Regions from separate parts of the Streptomyces sp. NPDC003327 genome, predicted to be linked through region 1. Evidence: riboswitches for the same ligand, from Rfam matches in the RefSeq annotation. Region 1 holds a riboswitch; each other region holds the start of a gene.
The links. Region 1 has a riboswitch for cyclic di-AMP ahead of ACWDVG_RS21685 (transglycosylase family protein). Riboswitches for the same ligand answer to the same signal wherever they lie in the genome.
Positions count from the first base shown of each region.

Region 2: it holds a riboswitch for cyclic di-AMP, as region 1 does, so the genes downstream of both, ACWDVG_RS26765 (transglycosylase SLT domain-containing protein) here and ACWDVG_RS21685 (transglycosylase family protein) in region 1, are expected to answer to the same signal.
Region 3: it holds a riboswitch for cyclic di-AMP, as region 1 does, so the genes downstream of both, ACWDVG_RS09065 (C40 family peptidase) here and ACWDVG_RS21685 (transglycosylase family protein) in region 1, are expected to answer to the same signal.

Region 1 covers NZ_JBSFSA010000030.1:24,119-31,149, reverse strand. The annotation lists gene ACWDVG_RS21700 (DUF501 domain-containing protein) at 1-388, opposite strand, end outside; gene ACWDVG_RS21695 (FtsB family cell division protein) at 410-880, opposite strand; gene eno (phosphopyruvate hydratase) at 971-2,251, opposite strand; gene ACWDVG_RS21685 (transglycosylase family protein) at 2,582-3,304, opposite strand; cyclic di-AMP (ydaO/yuaA leader) riboswitch at 3,308-3,481, opposite strand; gene ACWDVG_RS21680 (transglycosylase family protein) at 3,740-4,819, opposite strand; gene ACWDVG_RS21675 (cytochrome P450 family protein) at 4,914-6,197, opposite strand; gene ACWDVG_RS21670 (globin domain-containing protein) at 6,287-7,031, shown strand, end outside.
Region 2 covers NZ_JBSFSA010000046.1:43,739-50,769, reverse strand. The annotation lists partial or broken gene ACWDVG_RS26770 (hypothetical protein) at 1-303, shown strand, start outside; gene ACWDVG_RS26765 (transglycosylase SLT domain-containing protein) at 297-1,193, opposite strand; cyclic di-AMP (ydaO/yuaA leader) riboswitch at 1,199-1,382, opposite strand; gene ACWDVG_RS26760 (DUF6197 family protein) at 1,731-2,396, shown strand; gene ACWDVG_RS26755 (phosphocholine-specific phospholipase C) at 2,407-4,431, opposite strand; gene ACWDVG_RS26750 (SIS domain-containing protein) at 4,792-5,715, shown strand; gene ACWDVG_RS26745 (class II fructose-bisphosphate aldolase) at 5,794-6,630, shown strand; gene ACWDVG_RS26740 (alpha/beta fold hydrolase) at 6,782-7,031, shown strand, end outside.
Region 3 covers NZ_JBSFSA010000007.1:112,474-119,504, reverse strand. The annotation lists gene ACWDVG_RS09075 (ATP-dependent Clp protease proteolytic subunit) at 1-347, shown strand, start outside; gene ACWDVG_RS09070 (hypothetical protein) at 355-660, shown strand; cyclic di-AMP (ydaO/yuaA leader) riboswitch at 1,068-1,192, shown strand; gene ACWDVG_RS09065 (C40 family peptidase) at 1,196-1,672, shown strand; gene ACWDVG_RS09060 (ATP-binding protein) at 1,736-2,176, opposite strand; gene ACWDVG_RS09055 (8-amino-7-oxononanoate synthase) at 2,351-3,529, opposite strand; gene bioB (biotin synthase BioB) at 3,673-4,899, shown strand; gene ACWDVG_RS09045 (adenosylmethionine--8-amino-7-oxononanoate transaminase) at 4,908-6,188, shown strand; gene bioD (dethiobiotin synthase) at 6,278-7,006, shown strand.

The DNA.
Region 1 (7,031 bases):
CGCGGTCGGGCATGCCGCCGGCGCTGGGGAAGCCCTCCAGGACCTCGATGGCGTCGCGGCGCGCGAGGTAGTCCTCGTGCGCGGCCCGGTAGGCGGCGGCGAGCTCCGGGTCGGTGGCGAGCCGGGCCTGCATCTCCTTCATGACCCCGTTGGCCTCCAGGGTGCCGATGGCCGAGGCCGCCCGGGGGCAGGTGAGGTAGTACGTGGTCGGGAAGGGGGTGCCGTCGGGGAGCCGCGGCGCGGTCTCGACGACGTCCGGGTTGCCGCACGGGCAGCGGTGCGCGATGGCGCGCAGGCCGCGCGGCGGGCGGCCGAGCTGGGCTTCGAACGCGGCGACGTCCGCCTCGGTGGGCTCGGTGCGCTCGGTCTGCGGAGGGGGCGTTTCCATGTTCTCGGATCCTGGGTCGGGTCAGGGGCGGTCGGCGTGGTCGACGCCGTCCCACAGGTTGTCGTACCAGGGGCGGTCGGCCGCGCCCTGGTCGGCGCGGGGCCGCTGCTCCGCGCCGGGGTCGTTCACGGTGAAGCCGGTCTCGCCGGGCAGCACGTAGTGCAGGTGCTCGCGGGCGAGCCGGCGGACGTAGGCGGGGTCCTGGAGGCGGGCCTTCTCGTCCCGCAGTTCCTCGACGCGCCGGGCGGCCTCGTCGGCCTTGCGCTCCTGCTCGGCGATCTCGCCGCGCTGGGAGACGTAGCTCCGCATCGGGTAGGCGAGCGCCACGACGAGGGAGCAGACGACGAGGGCGAGGAAGGCCGCGCGGCCGGTGAGCCGGGAGCGGCGGGCCTGACGGCGGGTCTGGGAGCGGTAGACACGGGCGGCGGTCTGCTCGCCGAGCAGCCTGATGCGGGTCGCGGTCGAGAACCGGTCCCGGTTCTTCGCGGCCATGTCGTGTCGCCTCCCCTGGTCAGACGTACGTCCCCGCACACGGTACGGGACCGGGTGCGGGGACGTACGGATCTACGACGTCAGGCCAGGTCAGCCCTTGAAGCGCGGGAAGGCGCTGCGGCCGGCGTAGACCGCGGCGTCGTCGAGGATCTCCTCGATGCGCAGGAGCTGGTTGTACTTGGCGACGCGCTCGGAGCGGGCCGGGGCGCCGGTCTTGATCTGGCCGCAGTTGGTGGCGACGGCGAGGTCGGCGATGGTGACGTCCTCGGTCTCGCCGGAGCGGTGGGACATCATGCACTTGAAGCCGTTGCGCTGGGCGAGCTCGACGGCGTCGAGGGTCTCGGTCAGCGAGCCGATCTGGTTGACCTTCACCAGGAGGGCGTTGGCGGACTTCTCCTCGATGCCGCGGGCGAGGCGCTCGGGGTTGGTGACGAACAGGTCGTCACCGACGAGCTGGACCTTGTCGCCGAGCTTCTCGGTGATGACGTTCCAGCCGGCCCAGTCGTCCTCGAACAGCGGGTCCTCGATGGAGACGAGCGGGTACGCGGAGACGAGCTCCTCGTAGTACTCCGTCATCTCGGCGGCGGAGCGCTCCTTGCCCTCGAAGAGGTACGAGCCGTCCTTGTAGAACTCGGAGGCGGCGACGTCCAGGGCGAGGGCGACGTCCTTGCCGGGCACGTAGCCGGCCTGCTTGATGGCCTCCAGGATGAGGTCGAGCGCCTCACGGTTGGAGCCGAGGTTCGGCGCGAAGCCGCCCTCGTCGCCGAGGCCGGTGGAGAGGCCCTTGGTCTTCAGGACGGCCTTGAGGGTGTGGTAGACCTCGGTGCCCCAGCGGAGGGCCTCGGAGAAGGACTCCGCGCCGATCGGGGCGATCATGAACTCCTGGATGTCCACGTTGGAGTCGGCGTGCGAGCCGCCGTTCAGGATGTTCATCATCGGAACGGGCAGCAGGTGCGCGTTCGGGCCGCCGAGGTAGCGGAAGAGGGGGAGGTCGCTGGCCTCGGAGGCGGCGTGCGCGACGGCGAGAGAGACGCCGAGGATGGCGTTGGCGCCGAGCGAGGACTTGTCCGGGGTGGCGTCCAGGTCGAACATGGCCTGGTCGATCAGGCGCTGCTCGGTGGCGTCGTAGCCGACGAGCTCCGGGCCGATCTGCTCGATGACGGCGAGGACGGCCTTCTCGACACCCTTGCCGAGGTAGCGGTTCTGGTCGCCGTCGCGGAGCTCGAGGGCCTCGAACGCACCGGTGGAGGCACCGGACGGAACGGCAGCACGGCCGGTGCTGCCGTCGTCGAGGCCGACCTCGACCTCGACCGTGGGGTTGCCTCGGGAGTCCAGGATTTCCCGGGCTACGACGACGTCGATGGACGGCACGAGCATCTCCTTCTGGGATGTGACGCTAGGTGTGACGCATGGGTCGCAAGGTCTCGTACGCCTTGCGACAAGAGCCTAACCGGCTCAGGGCCTCCAGCCAGCCGGGCGCCCGCCCCCTGGGACGAAAAAGGACCCAAGGGCACGCATCCCGGGGCGAAAGACCCCTTCTCTACCTGCGGGTAACAGCCTGGAGGCAACAAGCCGGGGGGGGGAACAGACGGAACCCCGGTCCGGTGCGCACGGGGGAAGGGGCGCGCCGGACCGGGGTGGGTCACCGCGGGAGGGTCGTCGGGTCCGCGCGAGCCGCCGGACTCACGGGGACCGCGCGGCTCACTTCAGGTGGAGCTGCTGACCCGGGTAGATGAGGTCGGCGTTCTCGACGACGTCCTTGTTCAGCTCGAAGAGCGTGGCCCAGCCGCCCTTGACGCCGTGCGCCTGGGCGATCTTGCTGAGCGTGTCGCCGGTGACGACCTTGTACTCGCCGTCGCCCTTCTTGACCTTCTTGCCGGTCGGGGTGGTGACGGTCTTCTTCGACTCGGTCGACGGCGCGGGCTGCGCGGCCGGGGCCTGGCGCTGCTGGCTGCGGGTGGTCGGCTGCTCGGTCGAGCGCTCCGGCTGGGGGGCGCTCTGCTGGGGCTCGCTCTGCTGCGGGGCGCTCTCGGCGGCGCCGCCGTCGTAGGAGGCACCGGACAGGCCGACGCCGCAGGACGGCCAGGCGCCCTTGCCCTGGCCCGCGAGGACCTTCTCGGCGATGGCGATCTGCTGGGACTTCGACGCCTGGTCGGCGGTCGAGGCGTAGGCGGTGCCGCCGTACGCGGCCCAGGTGGAGGCCGAGAACTGCAGGCCGCCGTAGTAGCCGTTGCCGGTGTTGATGGACCAGTTGCCGCCGGACTCGCACTGGGCGACGACGTCCCACTCGGAGGCGGTGGCGGCGGAGGCGGTGCCCGCGGTCATCAGCGGGGCGGCGACGGCGACACCGGTGACGCCGACGAGCGTGACGACCTGGGTGGCCTTGGAGGGACGGCGGTGTTTGCCCTTGCCGGAAAACAGCATGGAGATTCTCCTCACCGACGCCTGCGAGGTGAGCTGTCGGGTTCGGGCCGAAGAGTCGCCCGGCCGCGTGCTGGTGCACGCGGCTTCACCCCGAGCCGTTCCTCGGTCGTCCGTCTGGACGGCCGGGCCCGGCACTTACCTTGGGTCCCCCGCTCCTGCCTTCGGCGCTTGCGCGACGACTGTTCCCATCGGCCGACGGCAGGATTCGGCGATTCGGTCGACGGGGCCCGCGGTGGCGAGCGGTGACGACCGTAGACACACACCCGCCGGAAGTTCAAAGAGGCCCATTGCGGAAAAATCGGCCTTCCTTGCCTTCCGGCGAGGTGTGTTTGCGCAGGTGAGAGGCGACGGAAGCAAACTTTGCGGGCGTGACACGCCAGTTGGGACGAAGAGACCCATGTCTCACTTGCCCAGAACCGGACATACGCCCCCGAACTACCCGGCCGCCGACTCCGAACCGATCGTCAGATCGAGGCTCTGACCAGGGAGGATCAGGTCCGGATCGATGCCCACGGTCCGCCGGTTGGCGTCGTAGAGGGCGTTCCAGCCTCCGGCGAGTTCGTTCTCCTGTGCAATCTCGGAGAGGCTGTCGCCGGGCTGGACGGTGTACGCGTCCGAAGTGCCCCGAGTGTCCGTTGCGCCCGAATCCTTCGCTCCGTCAGTCACGGGCGCTTCGATGGGCGTTTCGGTGAGCTTGTCCGCCGGTGCCGCATGGCGACCCGATCCGGTGGAACTGCCCGACTTGCCCGTTTCCTCCGGCGCGGCGCCGCCGCGGTGCTTGCCCGCGCCGGGCGTGGCCGACACCCCGTCACCCGGTGCCGCGTCGGGCGATCCGGGCGTCACGGACGCGTCGGGCGCCACCGGGGCGGTCGGCGCGTCCGGGTCCGCGGGCGTGCCGGGCGCGGACGGCGTCGTCGGTGGCGCGGCCGGGGTCGTCGGCGCCGTGGGCGCGACCGGGGCGGCGGGCGAGGACGGGACGCCGGGGGACGTGGGCACGGCCGACGCGGGGGCCCGCGTGGCCGGCGCCGAGGTGGCGGGCGCGGACGGGGCCGCGGTCCCGGCGGTCCGGTTGGACTCCGGGGCGAGGCCGCCCTCCTCGACGGGCGCGACGGTGGGGCCGGGGTTCACGCCCGTGGCCTTCCCGTCGTTCTTCAGACCCGCGATCGGGGCGCAGGTCGCCCAGTCCAGGGAGCCCGCGGCGAGCGCCTTGTCGGCGACGGCGATCTGCTGGGCACGGCTGGCCAGGTCGGGGCTGGGCGCGTAGGCGAGGCCGCCGTGCCGCTCCCAGGCCTCCTGGGTCATCTGGAGCCCGCCGTACATGCCGTTGCCGAAGTTGGCACTCCACTGGCCGCCGGACTCGCACTCGGCGACCCGGTCCCAGGTGGTGGCGTCGGCGGCGGAGGCCGATCCGGTGGCGAGCAGCGGCAGCGCCATGGCGGATCCGGTCACGCCCGCCGCGACGACGAGGGCGGGGGCCTGACGGGGGCGACGGTGTCGTCCGTTCCCGGAGCGCATGTGAACGCCTTTCACGTGACGGCTGAGACTGCCGGGAAACGTAGCGGCATTCGAACGTCCGTCACAAGTCGGTCGACCCGCGATCACGTGAAGATCACATTTCTGACGCGGACTCAGCTCCGTGCACCCGTACGGAAGGGGTGAACTCCACCGGAAGCGTCCGCAATCCCCGCATGATGAGCCCACCGCGCCACCGGAGTTCGTCCGGGTCGACGGCAAGTCGCAGGTCCGGCAGGCGCGTCAGCAGGGTCGCGAGCGCCGCCTGCCCCTCCAGGCGCGCGAGCGGCGCTCCCAGGCAGTAGTGGATGCCGTGCCCGTACCCGAGGTGCTGGTTGTCCCGCCGGGCGAGGTCGAGCGTGTCCGGCTCCGCGAACCGCGCCGGGTCCCGGTCGGCCGCGGCGAGCACCACGAGCACCGGATCGCCCGCGGGCACGGCCTGCCCGCCGATGGTCAGGTCCCGCGTCGCGTACCGCCAGGTCGCCAGCTCCACCGGCCCGTCGTGGCGGAGCAGCTCCTCGACACCGGTCTCCAGGAGCCCCGTCTCCCCGGCCGCCAGCGAGGCCTGCAGCCGTGCCCGCTGCCCGGGGTGGCGCAGCAGGGTGTGGGTGCCGTTGCCGATGAGGTTGATGGTCGTCTCGAAACCGGCGAAGAGCAGCACGAAGCACATCGCCGTGGCCTCGGCCTCGGTGAGGTGGTCCCCGTGGTCGCTCGCCCGGATCAGGCCCGAGATCAGGTCGTCGGCCCCCTCGTGGCCCAGGGTCTGCCGCTTGCGGTGGATCAGCTCCGCGAGATAGCCGCGGATCTTCTTCACCGACCGCGCGACCCCGCCGCGCGGCCCCCCGCCGTGCCGGATCATCATCCCGGCCCAGTCCCGCAGGTCGTCCTGGTCCTCGGGCGGCACGCCGAGCAGGTCGCAGATGGCGTAGATGGGCAGCGGGAAGGCGAACTCGTGGATGAGGTCCGCGCTCCCCCGCTCGACGAAGCCGTCGATGAGCCGGTCGGTCAACTCCTGCACGCGCGGCGCGAACTCCGCCACCCGGCGGGGCGTGAACGCCTTGGAGACCAGCCGCCGCAGCCGGGTGTGGTCCGGCGGGTCGATGTTCAGCAGGTGCGTCATCAGTCCGGCGCTGCGCTCGCCCGGGATGCCGGTCTTCCCGGGCTCCGCGTGGTGCACCGGGTTCTTGGACAGCCGCTGGTCGGCGAGCGCCTGCCGGGCGTCCGCGTACCGGGTCACGAGCCAGGCCTCGACGCCGCTCGGCAGCGTGGTCCGGTGCACGGGCGCGTGCTCCCTGAGCCAGGCGTAGGCGGGGTACGGGTCGGTGGCGAACTCCCAGGTGAAGAGCTCGGGCGCGGACGGGGAAACGGACGGATCACTCACCCCCCGACCGTACCGCCCGCCCGCGCGGCGGCCCCGCGCGGAGAACGTGTGACGGAGCCGTGAAGGCCCGTGCCCTAGATTCTTGCCCCGTGGATGCCCAGCTGCTCAGAAGCACCTTCGCGGTCGTCGAGAGACGGGCCGAACACGCCGTCACGTTCTTCTACTCGCACCTCTTCTGGCACAACCCGGGCGTACGCGACCTCTTCCCCGCCGACATGGCGCCCCAGCGCGACCGGCTGTTCGCCGCGCTCGCCCATGTCGTGACCCGTCTCGAGGACCCCGGCCTCGCCGGCTACCTGGGCCGTCTGGGCCGCGACCACCGCAAGTTCCTCGCCTCTCCCCCGCTGTACGCGGCCGTCGGCGAGAGCCTGCTCGCCGCCTTCGCACACACCGCCGGCGCGGCCTGGACGGTCGAGGCCGAGAAGGCCTGGACCGAGGCGTACGGGAGGGTCGCCGACCTCATGCGGGCGGGCGCCGAGGAGGCCGAGCGGGCCGGGCAGCCCGCCTGGTGGGACGCGGACGTCGTCCGCCACGAGCGGTACGGCGAGGACCTGGCCGTCCTCACCCTGCGGCCCCGGCAGCCCTTCCCGTACCGCCCCGGCCAGTACGCGAGCGTCAGCTCGCTGCACGTCCCGCGCGTCTGGCGCACCTACTCCCTCGCCAACGCGCCCCGCCCCGACGGCACGGTCGACCTGCACGTGAGCCGCATCCGGCGCGGCGCGATGAGCACGGCCCTCGTCGACCGCACGGCCCCCGGCGACGTGCTGCGGCTCTCGGCCGCCGGCGGCGGGCTCTGCGCGGCCCCGGACGGCGACGGGCCCCGCACGTACATCT
Region 2 (7,031 bases), on a different contig from region 1:
GCGGACGGATCCGGGGAGCGGACGGGGCCGGAGCCGGCCGCGATCGTCTCGCGCGGCGGCAGGCCGGACCTCGCGGGTGAGCGGCTGGCCGGGGTCCGCGCCCCGACCCTCCTCGTGGTGGGCGGCGACGACGCGCTCGTCCTCGACCTCAACCGGCGGGCGCGGGCGCTGCTGCGCTGCGAGAACCGGCTGGCCGTCGTGCCCGGGGCCACGCACCTCTTCGAGGAGCCCGGTGCCCTGGAGGAGGTGGCGCGGCTCGCCACCTCCTGGTTCACCGGGCACTTCCCGGGCGCGGATCAGTAGGGACCGTTGACGTTGTCGATGGAGCCGTAGCGGTCGGCCGCGTAGTTGCAGGCCGCGGTGATGTTGGCGACCGGGTCGTACAGGTCCATGGCCGTGCCCGGCACGTGGTAGGCGAGGAACGTCGGCTCGATCACCTGGAGCAGGCCCTTGGAGGGCGTGCCGGCGGCGGCGTTGGAGTCCCAGAGGTTGATCGCCCGGGGGTTGCCGGAGGACTCGCGCATGACGTTGCGGAGGATGCCGTCGTACGAGCCGGGGATGCCGTTGCGGGCCATGACGTCCAGCGACTCGCGGATCCAGCCGTCCAGGTTGTCGGCGTAGGCGGGTGCCGCTGCCTGCACGGCCGCGGCCGGGGCAGCGGCCGAGGCGCCGGAGGAGGTGGCCGGGGCCGAGCGCTGCTCCGAACGGCTGGCGCGCTCGGGCGTCGCCGGAGCGGACTTGGCTGCCTTCCCGGCGCTCGTGGATGTCGCGGGCTTCGTGGTCGTGGCGGGCTTCGCGGAATCCCGACGAATCGTCAGTTCGAGACCGGGGTGAATGAGTGACGGGTCGTCGCCCACCACGGTCCTGTTGATCCGGTAAAGGGACTTCCAGCCGCCCTGAATTCCCTTCTTCTGCGCGATCAGGGAAAGCGAGTCGCCGGCCACCACGGTGTAGGTGCGCGCGGCGGCGGGAGCAGCCGGAAGTGCGGCCGGCGCGGAAAGGGCGGGGGCCGCTGCGGGGTGGGCGGCGAACGCTCGCGCGGCGGTCTCCGGGGTGCCGGAGACCGGCTGCGCACCGGCCGTCGCGGGCACGATCAGCGGGAGGGCGAGGGCGGCGCTGCCGGTTCCGGCGAGCGCGAGACCACGGGAGACGGGGCTGCGGCGGGGACGGCGGTGCTTACCGTGTGCAGGCATGACGGGGTTCCTCTCCGGCGCCTGCGGGGTGAGCTGTCGGGTTCGGACGGGAGGTGTCCGGCCGCGCGCACGCGGCTTCACCCCGAGCCGCTCCGGATGACCGGACCGGCGTTTTCGTGGGTCCCCCGCTCCTGCCGTCGGGTGAAAGGGAGGTCTTCGGGCGGTGGCAGGATTCGGCGATCCGCTCGAATGGGGGTGACCGTAGGCGAGGAAGAGGACGCAGAACAAGACGCGCGGTCGGGCGGAGATCGACAAAAGGCACCCGAATAAGCGGAATTCAAGATCGACCCACGGGAGCGGCCGGTGAATTCCCTTGCGGCGTACGGATCCCGCGCGGCGACGACGCCCGGAGACGCGCCGGGAAGTGAGTCGCGTCACGCGGAGAACAATGTCCGCATTGGCGCTGGCAATTCCCTTTGTGCGCGAAGCGCGTGAAATGCACGCCTGGGTGGGCGTGGAGTGCCCCGAGTGTCATAAGTGGCATATCGGACATTCCTCCTCAATGATGAGGAGGATTCGAACCCCAGGAGCCACCGGATGCCCCCCTCCGCCCCCGCCCCCACCCCGGACGCCCTCGACCGCGAGGCGGCGGCGCTCTACGAGAGCGCCGCCTGGCAGCAGATCGTCACCCACTGGACGGCACCGGCACCCGCGCTGCCGCGCACGCCCCCGGCACCCGCCCCGAGCCGCACGCCCCCGCCGCCCCCGGACCCGGCCGAGGAGGGCCCCGGCGACTGGCGCGCACTGCTCACCGTCCCGGTCGACCGGCTGGTGGCCGACGCGCTCGCCGCCCTGCCGCCGCCCGGCCCCGCCGAGCGACGGCTCCCCGGCCGGATCGGCGCCGTCCTGCCGGACCGGCTCCACGCCTGGCGCCGCATCGGCCAGGCCGACCTGCGCCCCTCCGTGCACCTCGCGTACGCCCGGCGTGTCCTTGAGGAGTGGGGCTGGCAGAACGCCCCCTACCGACTGCGCGACGCCCGCGGCGCCCGCTGCGTCTGCGGCGCCCTCCTCACCGCCCACCGCCTCGGCTACGGCAGCGCCGACACCATGAACGAGGCCGCCGCCTGGGTCGTCACCGAACTGCGCTGCCGGGGCTGGCAGGGCCTCATCGGCCCCTGGAACCGTGCCCCCGGCCGTACCGCCGCCGACGCGGTCGCCCTGCTGGACGCCACGATCCGGCGCGCCGCGCACGCGGGCCACTGAGCCCGGCGCCTCAGCCGGTGACGCTCGGCGCGCCCGTCTCGATGTGACCCGTGTACCGCCGCGACCAGCTCCCGTCGATGTCGGCGAGGACCGTGAAGTCGTACCAGCCGTTCTGGTACGCGACGACGTTGAAGACGTCCTCGCGCGCCGCGTTCGCCGGCACCGTGTACGTCCACGGGCCGTCCGTCCGGTAGGCGTTCGACCGGATCGTGAACGTGACGGGCCCCGCCGAGGCGTTCGTCATCCGGAACCACAAGGCCGTCCTGCCGGTGCCGGGGTCGGTGGCGTACCGGGCCGTCACCTCCACGGCCTTCCCGGCCTTGGAGGCGTCCCCCGTGAAGCGGCGCAGGAAGCGGTTGGGTCCCATCATCGAGATGTCGTACTTCCCGGACCCCGAGCCCAGACCGATGTTGAAGTAGTCGGTGGCCGTGCCGCCCGGATCGACCGTGTACTGCCAGGCGGCCGTGTCCCGGTGCTGGTGGGGATGGATCGAGAAGTGGGCGGCCCGCTTCGCCTCCGCGCCCTGGTTCGTCATCGAGAACCAGGCGAGGATCTTCCCGGACGAGCCGAACTCGAAGCGGTCGAGGTTGCCGTTGACCTGGTACGGCAGGGCGCGAGCCGGTCGCGTGCCCGGTTCCTGGGCGGGCAGCGCGTTGTTCTGCGGCGCCGGGTTCGGCAGCGGTGCGCAGGTCGCCTGGCCGATCACCTTCGCCGTGCCCGGCAGGCCGGCCGGTACGCCGTACACCGGACGGGCGAAGTCGAAGACCCCGGTGAGGTCGCCCGTCACCCTCCGCCGCCACGCACTGATGTTCGGGCAGGTCGCCGGGGTGCCGAGGGCGGTCGTCCAGGTCTCCAGGAAGCGCAGCACGGAGGTGTGGTCGAAGACCTCCGAGCTCACCCAGCCCCCGCGCGTCCACGGCGACATGACGACCATGGGGACGCGGAATCCCAGCCCGACCGGAACGCCGTCGAGGTACTCGCCCGGGGTCCCCGGCGGCGCGACCGGCGGCGGCACGTGGTCGAAGAAGCCGTCGTTCTCGTCGTAGTTGAGGAACATCACCGTCGAGTCGAACACCTCCGCGTCCGCGGCGAGCGCCCGGTACACCAGGTCGACGAAGTGCGCGCCGTCGCCCGGCGGGGCGTAGGGGTGCTCCGAGAACGCCTCGCTCGCCACCACCCACGACACCTGTGGCAGCGTGCCCGCGCGCACGTCGGCGCGGATCGCGGCGGCGATGTCGTCCGGCGTCGACCCGGTCACCCGCGGGACGGACCCCATCCCGCGGTCGTACAGCGGGTCGCCGGGCCGGGCGTCCGTGAACCGCTTGAAGTAGGCGAGGCCGTTGTCGCCGTAGTTGTCCTGCGCGTTCTGGTAGACCTTCCAGCTCACCCCGGCCCGCTGCAGCGCCTCCGCGTACGTCTCCCAGGTCAGCCCGGACTCCTCGCCGCCGTCCTTGCTGGAGGCGTCGATCCGCCCGCTCCACAGGAAGGTGCGGTTGGGGCCGGTCGCGCTGAGGGCCGAACAGAAGTAGGAGTCGCAGATCGTGTAGTGGTCGGCGAGGGCGTGGTGGAAGGGGATGTCCTGGCGGTCGAGGTAACCGAGCGTCCGCGTGTTGCCCACCCCCGTCACCCAGTTGTCGAGGCGGCCCCCGTTCCAGGCGGCGTGCTGCGAGGTCCAGCTGTGCGGCAGGTCGCCGGTGCACTGCGCGAGCGTCTCGCCGTCCACCCCGCCCGCCGGCGGGGTGTCGCTGAGCAGCCACGGGTACTGCCGCCCGCCCCAGTTCGGCTGCTGGAAGACGCTCCAGCCGCCGGGCAGGTTCCCCGCCGCCCGGTCGCCGAAGCCCCGTACTCCCCGCAGGGTGCCGAAGTAGTGGTCGAAGCTGCGGTTCTCCTGCATCAGGATCACCACGTGCCGGACGTCGGTGAGGGTGCCCGTGGCGGCCCTCGCGGCGGCCGACGCCCGCGTCGGCGGCAGCGCCGCCCCGGCGACGAGCCCCGCGCCGATGCCGACGAATCCCCTGCGACTGATGGGAAGCATGCCCCGCCTCTCGCCTCACGGCGAGCCCGTGCGGCACGCCGGTGGACATGATGGGGGGAGTGGCCGCCAAAGGTATAGATCCGTGCGCTCATTCGCGGGCGAACGCTTCGGTGGCGGCGTGAAAGGCTTCTGTACACGGCATCTGATGACCGGTGATTGGTTCTCGAGTGAACCAATGATCGTCTCGGTGTCGCCTCTGCGTGCATTGTCCGCCGGGATGCGGGTCGGGATGTCCGCCGGGATGTCCGTCGGGATCTCTGTGCGTGGTCTCTGGAAAGTCGGTGCGTCTTCCTGCTTGACTCCTTCTCAGGACACGCATCTTCAATCACCCGCACGCACCCTCCTTGCAAGGAGCGCCGTATGAGCACCTCCCGAACCGCGGCGGAGATCGCCTCCCAGCCGGCCACCTGGCTCCGCGCCACCCGCACCCTCGACCGACACGCCGCCGCCCTGCCCCGGCGCGGCGAGCGGGTCGCCGTGATCGGCTGCGGCACCTCCTGGTTCATGGCCCAGGCCTACGCGGAGCTGCGCGAGTCCGGCGGCCACGGGGAGACCGACGCCTTCGCCGCGTCCGCCTTCCCCCACGGCCGCCGCTACGACAGGGTCGTGGCCCTCACCCGCTCCGGTACGACGAGCGAGGTGCTCGCCGTCCTCGCCCGGCTGCGCGGCACGGTGTCGACCGGAGCGGTCACCGCCGACCCCACGACGCCCGTGATGGACCTCGCCGACGCCGTCGCCGTACTCGACTTCGCGGACGAGGAGTCGGTCGTCCAGACGCGGTTCGCGACGACGGCGCTGGCCCTCTTCCGGGCCCAGCTGGAGGCCGAGGACGCCCTGCCCGAAGGGGTCGCCACCGTCGAGGAGGCCGCGCTCGACGCCGAACGCGCCCTCGCCGCCCCCCTCGACGAGGCCGTCCTGACGGCCGGACAGTTCACCTTCCTCGGCACCGGCTGGACCTACGGCCTCGCCCTCGAAGCCGGGCTCAAGATGCGCGAGGCGGCGGGTGCGTGGACGGAGGCCTACCCCGCGATGGAGTACCGCCACGGCCCCATCAGCATCACCGGTCCCGGCCGCGTGGCCTGGGGGTTCGGCGCCCTGCCGGCCGGACTCGCGGACGAGGTGCGCAAGGTCGGCGGGCTCCTCGTCGAGAGCGACCTCGACCCCATGGCGGATCTCGTACGGGCCCAGCGCCTGGCCGTCGCGGTCGCCGAGGCGCGGGGCCTCGACCCCGACACGCCGAAGAACCTGACCCGTTCGGTGGTGCTGGCGGACCTCGATGGCTGAGCGTCCCGCGGTGCCCGCCGCTGCCGACCGTGGGGCCGTGGTCCGAGGCTCCGCCGACACCGTGCCGGGAGAGGTCACATGACGCTGACACCGACCGACGAGATCGTCCGCAGGGCCCGCGCGGTCGGCACCGGCGTGGGCGCCTTCAACGTGCTCCAGCTGGAGCACGCGCAGGCCATCGCGGCCGGTGCCGAGAGCGCCGACCGCCCGGTCGTGCTCCAGATCAGCGAGAACACCGTCCGCTACCACGGCGCCCTTGAACCCGTCGCCCTCGCCTCCCTCGCCGTCGCCCGCGCGGCCAAGGTGCCGGTCGCGGTCCACCTCGACCACGCGGAGAATCCCGACCTCGTCCGCGAGGCCGTCGCCCTCGGTCTCGGGTCGGTGATGTTCGACGCCTCGAAGCTGCCGTACGCCGAGAACGTCGCCGCCACCCGGGAGGTGGTGGAGTTCTGCCACCGGCACGGCGTCTGGGTGGAGGCCGAACTCGGTGAGGTCGGCGGCAAGGGGGGCGCCCACACGCCCGGCGTCCGCACCGACCCGGACGAGGCCCGCGCCTTCGTCGAGGCCACCGGGGTCGACGCGCTCGCCGTCGCCGTCGGCAGCTCGCACCAGATGGTGACGCGGGACGCGGTCCTCGACTTCGCGCTGATCGCCCGCCTTCGCGCGGCGATCGACACCCCGCTGGTCCTGCACGGTTCCTCGGGGGTCGCGGACCCCGACCTGGCGACGGCCGTCGCGGCCGGCATGACGAAGGTGAACGTCTCGACCCACCTCAACAAGGCGTTCACCGAAGCCGTCCGCGCCCACCTCGCCGAGCATCCGACGGCCGTCGACCCCCGGCAGTACCTCTCCCCGGCCCGCACGGCGGTCGCTCAGGCGGTCGCCCACCTCCTGACGGGCCTCGCGCCGTCCTGAGGGGCCGGCGGGCCGCTCCCCTTCGCAGTGTCCCCGGAGCAGTGTCCGCGTCGCACTGTCCGCGTCGCACTGTCCGCCTCGCAGTGTCAGTGGCACCTCCTAGGGTGGGAATCCACGACAAGGATCGGCGCGACACGGGGGAGAGCGGGACATGAGGGAGTTCCACCTGAAGGAGCGGCAGGCGTACGTGCGGTGGATCGACCTGCCGGGCGACGGCCCGGTGCGGGTCTTCGTCCACGGGCTCGGCTGCACGGCGGCCTCGGACTTCGCGCACATCGCGACGCGTCCGGAGCTCGCCGGCGGCCGGGCCCTCCTCGTCGACCTCCTCGGACACGGCTTCAGCGACCGGCCCGCGGACTTCGACTACCGCATGGAGTCGCAGGCCGCCGTCCTGGCCGCCC
Region 3 (7,031 bases), on a different contig from region 1:
CGGTCTGCCTCGGCCAGGCCGGCTCGACCGCGGCCGTCCTGCTCGCCGCCGGCACCCCGGGAAAGCGGATGACGCTCCCCGGTGCCCGGGTCACCCTGCGGCAGCCCGCCCTGGACGAACCGGCGCGGGGACAGATCGACGACCTCGACCTCCAGGCACGCGAGCTGCTGCGGCTGCGCGCCCTGATGACCGGACTCCTCGCCGGGCACACCGGCAGGACCCGCGAGCAGGTCGAGGCGGACCTCGACCGCCTCACCGTCCTCGACGCGCAGGGGGCGGTCGCGTACGGGCTCGTCGACGCCGTGGTCGCGAACCGGCGGCCGCCCGCCGGACTCGCGGCGCGGTGAGCCGGCCGTGCTCCCGGAGCTGCCGCCACTGCCCGCGCTGACGCGCGCCGAGGGCGAGTTCATCGACGCGTACCTCGAAGTCGTCGACCTCCTGGGGAGGATCAATCCATCCAGGTCAACGCATACCTATGGGGCACTGCGAGCGGCACAAGCCCTGGTGGGGCGGTCGCAGGCACTGTGCGAGGCGCTGACGCTCATGCATGTGCGGGGCGAGAGCGAGGTCCACACCGGCACATTGGCCGATGCGCTACGGGTGTTGGACGGGGAGCGCCGGGCGGGCCGGGTCACCGTGCCGCCGTCGCGCGCGAGTTGACATTCCGGCGTGTCGTGTCGAGCCCCGGACGGCCGACGCGGACCGCAGAAACCCTCCCCCGTTCGGCGTAGTCGACGAGTCGACATATGGCTCGGGTGAGTTGCACAACAGGTGTACGCATCTGGCGGAATGAGCCATTCCACTGCTGGTGCGGGGCTCATCGGCCAAACCTCCGAAGATCACGAAACCCGCTTGTCCACCCGTATGGATCAGTCGTGAGGAGCCTCACAAATGGCCGTTTCCGCTCGGTTTTCGCCCATGTCGTGGGTCAAGATCCCTCACGACGACAAGCCCCCGCCAGCCGCGGCGGGGCGGTCCGGGCGGACGCCGAGTCCTGCCGCTGTCCCGGACGTCTGGTCGACAGGATTGGATCGGCAGGAGTGGAGGACCCGAGCAGTACGGGACGTCCGCGTCGTACACCGCGGTGTACGACACGGGGCCGTTCCTCGGGGTGAAGCCGCATCCGCGGCCGGGCATCTTCGCCTGCCCGAACCCGACAGGTCATCCTTCACAGGCGGCTGACGAAGGGTTGCGCATGACTGCGCAGACGCATGTCCCGTCCCTGCTGACCCGGGCCGGAGCCGTCTCGGCTCTCACCCTCGCCGCCGTCGGCGGCACCCTGCTCGCACCCGGTGCGGCACCCGAGGCCCAGGCAGCCACCGCACACGCCAACAAGGCACTGAGCGTCGCCGCGTCCAAGAAGGGATCGCCCTACCGGTACGGAGCCGCGGGACCCACCCGGTTCGACTGCTCCGGCCTGGCGCTCTACGCGTACAAGCAGGCGGGCAAGACGCTGCCGCGCACCGCGCAGCAGCAGTACAACACCACCCGGCACGTCTCCGCGTCGAGCCGACAGCAGGGGGACCTGGTCTTCTTCCACTCGGGTGGAAGGGTCTACCACGTGGGGATCTACGCCGGCAGCAACAAGATCTGGCACTCGCCCAAGGCGGGCTCCTGGGTGAAGCTCGACCGGATCTGGACGTCCAAGGTCTACTACGGCCGCGTCCGGTGACGTCGGGCCGGGGGGAGGAGCCCGGCCGACGTGAGCCGTGGACCGGCCGGGGCCCCGGCCGGTTCAGCAGGTGACGACCGGGGCGGCGGCCGTCCACGGGAGGGTGATCGCGACCGTCTTGCCGCCCTCCTCGGTCGGCGTGACGGAGAGACGGCCGCCCGCCTCGGCCGTCAGGACGCGGATGATGGCCATGCCCCGGCCGTTGTCCTGCTGGACCGCCGCCGGGAGGCGGCGGGGCCAGCGCGGATGGCTGTCGGTGACCCCGATCCGCAGGACCTCCTCCCGGTCGAGCCGCACCTCCACCGTGAAGGTGGGCGACTGGCCGAACGTGTGCTGGACGGCGTTGGTGGCCAGCTCGGAGACGATCAGCCGGATCGCGTCGGCGGTCTCCGTCGCGTCGTCGAGTCCCCACCCCGTGAGGACCTCCGCGACGTGCCGCCGGGCCCGGGAGACCGAGGCCGGGTCGCTCGGCAGCGTGAGGGTTGCTTCCTGGTGGTCCGCCATGGCGCCGCTGTCCCTTTCCCGCCGGGGCCGAAGGCGCCCCGGATCGCGCTTCGCGCCAGAGTGCCATCGATCACACGGCCCCGAGGGGCGTTCTACCGAGATATGTACATATCTGTCGCCCGAAGCGGTGAACTCTGCGCAGTCAAGGCCCCTTTGGGGATCCGGCGCGGGTCGTCACCGGAGCGGCGCCGTCCGCAGGATCGTGGCGACCGCGCTCTCGATCTGCGCGTCGGTCAGGTCGGCGCGGGCGGTCAGCCGCAGCCGCGAGATGCCGTCGGGCACGGACGGCGGCCGGAAGCAGCCGACGGCCAGGCCCTGTTCGCGGCAGTCCGCCGCCCAGCGCAGCGCGGCCTCCGGGGACGGCGCGTGCACCGAGACGACGGCCGCGTCCGGCCGGGCCGCGGTGAGCCCGGCGTCCGTGAGCAGCCGGTGCAGGGTCGTCGCGACCGTACGGACCCGCGCGGCACGCCCCGGTTCGGCCGCTATCAGCCGCAGGCTCGCGAGGGCGGCCCCCGTGGCGGCCGGGGCGAGCCCGGTGTCGAAGATGAAGGTGCGGGCCGCGTTCACCAGGTGCTCGATCACCCGGGCCGGGCCGAGGACGGCGCCGCCCTGGCTGCCCAGCGACTTGGAGAGGGTGAGGGTGGCCACGACGTCCTCGTCGCCGGCGAGTCCTGCCTCGTGCAGGGCGCCCCGGCCGCCGTCGCCGAGGACGCCGAAGCCGTGGGCGTCGTCCACGACGAGCCCGGCGCCGTGCTGCCGGCAGGCCTCCGCGAGCGCGCCGAGCGGCGCCCGGTCGCCGTCGACGGAGAAGACGGAGTCGCTGACGACGAGCGCCCGGCGCCCGGGGTGCGCTTCCAGAGTCTTGCGTACGGCCTCGGGGTCGGCGTGCGGGACGACCGCGCTCTCGGCGCGGGCCAGCCGGCAACCGTCCACGATGGAGGCGTGGTTGGCCGCGTCGGAGACGACGAGGGCGTCCCGCCCGCCGAGCGCGGTGAGCGCCGCCAGGTTCGCGGTGTAGCCGGACGAGAAGACGAGCGCCGCCTCGAAGCCGCAGAAGGCGGCCAGTTCGCGTTCGAGCTCCGCGTGCAGCCGGGTCGTGCCCGTGACGAGACGGGAGCCGGTGGAGCCGGCGCCCCAGCGCCGTGCCGCCTCGGCCGCCGCGCCGGTGACCTCCGGGTGCCGGGTGAGGCCCAGGTAGTCGTTGCCCGCCAGGTCGAGCAGCTCCGACTCGGCCGCCCGGGGCCGCAGCGTACGGACGAGTCCGGCCTCGGCCCGGCGCCGCGCCTCCCCCTCGGTCCAGTCGAACGCGGTGCGGCGCGGGTCGGCGGCCCGCGTCTCCTCGGCCTGTGGCATGCGGCGTTCCTTTTGTAGGCAGCGCACAGACACTAGCCGGAGGTCGCGGGCACCGGGGTGTGGTCATGCACACACCTCCTTCGGCGTCGTTTGTTCGGATCCTCCTTGGCCCGGGGGTGTGCCGTAGGCGAGGATCAGCGCTTATGGACCTGCTGAACACGCTGGTGGAGAAGGGGCTGCGGCGCGAGCTGCCGACCCGTGAAGAAGCGCTCGCCGTGCTGGCGACCTCCGACGACGAACTGCTCGATGTGGTGGCCGCGGCCGGCAAGGTGCGCCGTCAGTGGTTCGGCCGCCGGGTGAAGCTCAACTACCTCGTCAACCTGAAGTCCGGGCTCTGCCCGGAGGACTGCTCGTACTGTTCCCAGCGGCTCGGCTCCAAGGCCGAGATCCTGAAGTACACCTGGCTGAAGCCGGACGAGGCCTCGCAGGCCGCCGCCGCGGGCGTCGCGGGCGGCGCCAAGCGGGTCTGCCTGGTGGCCAGCGGCCGCGGCCCGACGGACCGGGACGTCGAGCGCGTCGGCAGGACGATCGAGGCGATCAAGGAGCAGAACGAGGGCGTCGAGGTCTGTGCCTGCCTCGGTCTGCTCTCGGACGGCCAGGCGGAGCGGCTGCGGGACGCCGGCGCCGACGCGTACAACCACAACCTGAACACGTCCGAGGGGACGTACGGGGAGATCACCACCACCCACACCTACGCGGACCGGGTGGACACCGTGCGGAAGGCGCACGCCGCCGGTCTGTCGGCCTGCTCGGGCCTCATCGCGGGCATGGGCGAGACCGACGAGGACCTGGTCGACGTGGTGTACGCGCTGCGCGAGCTGGACTCGGACTCGGTGCCGGTCAACTTCCTGATCCCCTTCGAGGGCACGCCGCTCGCCGAGGAGTGGAACCTCACCCCGCAGCGCTGCCTGCGCATCCTGGCGATGGTCCGGTTCGTCTGCCCGGACGTCGAGGTCCGGATCGCGGGCGGCCGCGAGGTGCACCTGCGCTCGATGCAGCCGCTGGCCCTGCACATCGCGAACTCGATCTTCCTCGGCGACTACCTGACCAGTGAGGGCCAGGCGGGCAAGGCCGACCTCGACATGATCGCCGACGCGGGCTTCGAGGTGGAGGGCGCGGGCACGACGACCCTGCCGGCCCACCGCGCGGACGCCCTCGCCGCGGCCGGTGCCGGTGCGGCGAGCGCCGGGGGCTGCGGTTCGCAGGCCGCCGCGGCCGGCTGCGGTGCGCACGCGGAGGAGGGCGGCGGCTGCGGTCCCTGCGGCGGTCACGCGGCGCCGGAGGCGCCCGCCGCGGCGGGCCAGGCCCGGACCGACCTGGTGGCCGTGCGCCGCCGGGGCGCCGGCACGGACCTCGCCCCGAACGCGTAGCGGCGGCCATGCGCAACGACGAACTGATCGCCCTCGACCGGGCGCACGTCTGGCATCCGTACGGCCCCATGCCGGGCCGCACGGACCCGCTGGTCGTCGCGTCCGCGTCGGGCGTACGGCTGCGGCTCGCCGAACCGGTCGAGGGGCAGGCCGAGTTGATCGACGGCATGTCCTCCTGGTGGTCGGCGGTCCACGGCTACAACCACCCGGTCCTCAACGAGGCCGTGCGGGACCAGCTGGGCCGGATGAGCCACGTGATGTTCGGCGGGCTCACCCACGAGCCTGCCGTCCGGCTCGCCACCCGGCTCGTCGAGATCACCCCCGAGCCGCTGCGGCACGTCTTCCTCAGCGACTCGGGCTCGGTCTCCGTCGAGGTCGCCGCCAAGATGTGCCTCCAGTACTGGCGCTCGCTCGGCCGCGGCGGCAAGCGGCGGCTCCTCACCTGGCGGGGTGGCTACCACGGGGACACCTGGCAGCCGATGTCGGTGTGCGACCCCGGGGGCGGCATGCACGAGCTGTGGTCCGGGGTGCTCCAGCGGCAGGTGTTCGTGGACGCGCCGCCCGCCGCGTACGAGGAGTCGTACGCCGAGCTGCTCAGGACCACGATCGCCGCCCACGCCGACGAGCTGGCCGCGGTGATCGTGGAGCCGGTGGTGCAGGGCGCGGGCGGGATGCGCTTCCACGACCCGGCGTACCTGCGGGTGCTGCGGGAGGCGTGCGACGCCCACGACGTGCTGCTCGTCTTCGACGAGATCGCGACCGGCTTCGGACGGACGGGCACGCTCTTCGCCGCCGACCAGGCCGGGGTCTCGCCCGATGTGATGTGTGTGGGCAAGGCCCTGACCGGTGGTTATCTGTCGATGGCCGCGACGCTGTGCACGAGCCGGGTCGCCGAGGGCATCTCCCGCGGCGAGGTCCCGGTCCTCGCGCACGGGCCGACGTTCATGGGGAACCCGCTGGCCGCCGCCGTGGCCTGCGCCTCCATCGACCTGCTGCTCTCGCGGGACTGGGCCGTCGACGTCAAGCGCATCGAGGCCGGGCTGCGCGAGGGCCTCGCCGGGGTGGCCGACCTGCCGGGCGTGCGCGAGGTGCGGGTGCTCGGCGCGATCGGCGTCGTCCAGCTCGACCACGAGGTCGACATGGAGGCCGCCACCCGGGCCGCCGTGCGCGAGGGCGTGTGGCTGCGGCCGTTCCGCGACCTCGTCTACACGATGCCGCCGTACGTGACGGGCGACGCCGACCTGGCCCGCGTCTGCGCGGGGGTCCGGGCGGCGGCGGCAGCGGGCTGACGGGGGCCGTCGGCCCTCCCCGGGCGGGCCGACGGACCCGCGGTCCCGCCCGGGGAAACAACACTGGACAGGACAGGAGAGGTACACGCGTGAGCGTCATCGTCGTCAGCGGGACCGGGACGGAGATCGGCAAGACGGTCGTCACCGCGGCCGTCGCGGCCGTCGCCACGGCCGCCGGGCGTACCGTCGCCGTGCTGAAGCCCGCGCAGACCGGCGTCACGGCCGGGGAGCGGGGTGACGCGGACGAGGTCGTACGGCTCTCTGGGGCGGCCGGCTCCGCCGAGCTGGGGCGCTTTCCGGAGCCGCTCGCTCCGGGCACGGCCGCCCGGCGGGCCGGGCTCGCGCCGGTGGGCCCCCGTCAGGTCGCCGACGCGGCCCGGGAGCTGGCGGCCTCGTACGACCTGGTCCTCGTGGAGGGCGCGGGCGGCCTGCTGGTCCGCTTCGACGAGGAGGGCGGCACGCTCGCGGACGCGGCGGCCCTGCTGGGCGCGCCGGTCCTGGTGGTCGCCCCCGCCGGTCTGGGGACGCTCAACTCGACGGCCCTGACGGCCGAGGCGCTGCGGGCGCGCGGCATCGAGCAGCTGGGCGTGGTCGTCGGCAGCTGGCCCGCGGAGCCGGACCTGGCCGCCCGCTGCAACCTGGCCGACCTGCCGCTCGCGGCGGCCGCGCCGCTGCTCGGTGCCGTCCCGGAGGGCTCGGGCGCGCTCACGCCGGAGGCCTTCCGCGCGGCGGCGCCCGGCTGGCTGGCCCCGGCCCTGGGCGGCACCTGGGACGCCGAGGCGTTCCGGGAGACGTTCAGGGCGGCCGCGGCGGTCTGAGGCGCCGGGCGGGGGGCGAGCGCGA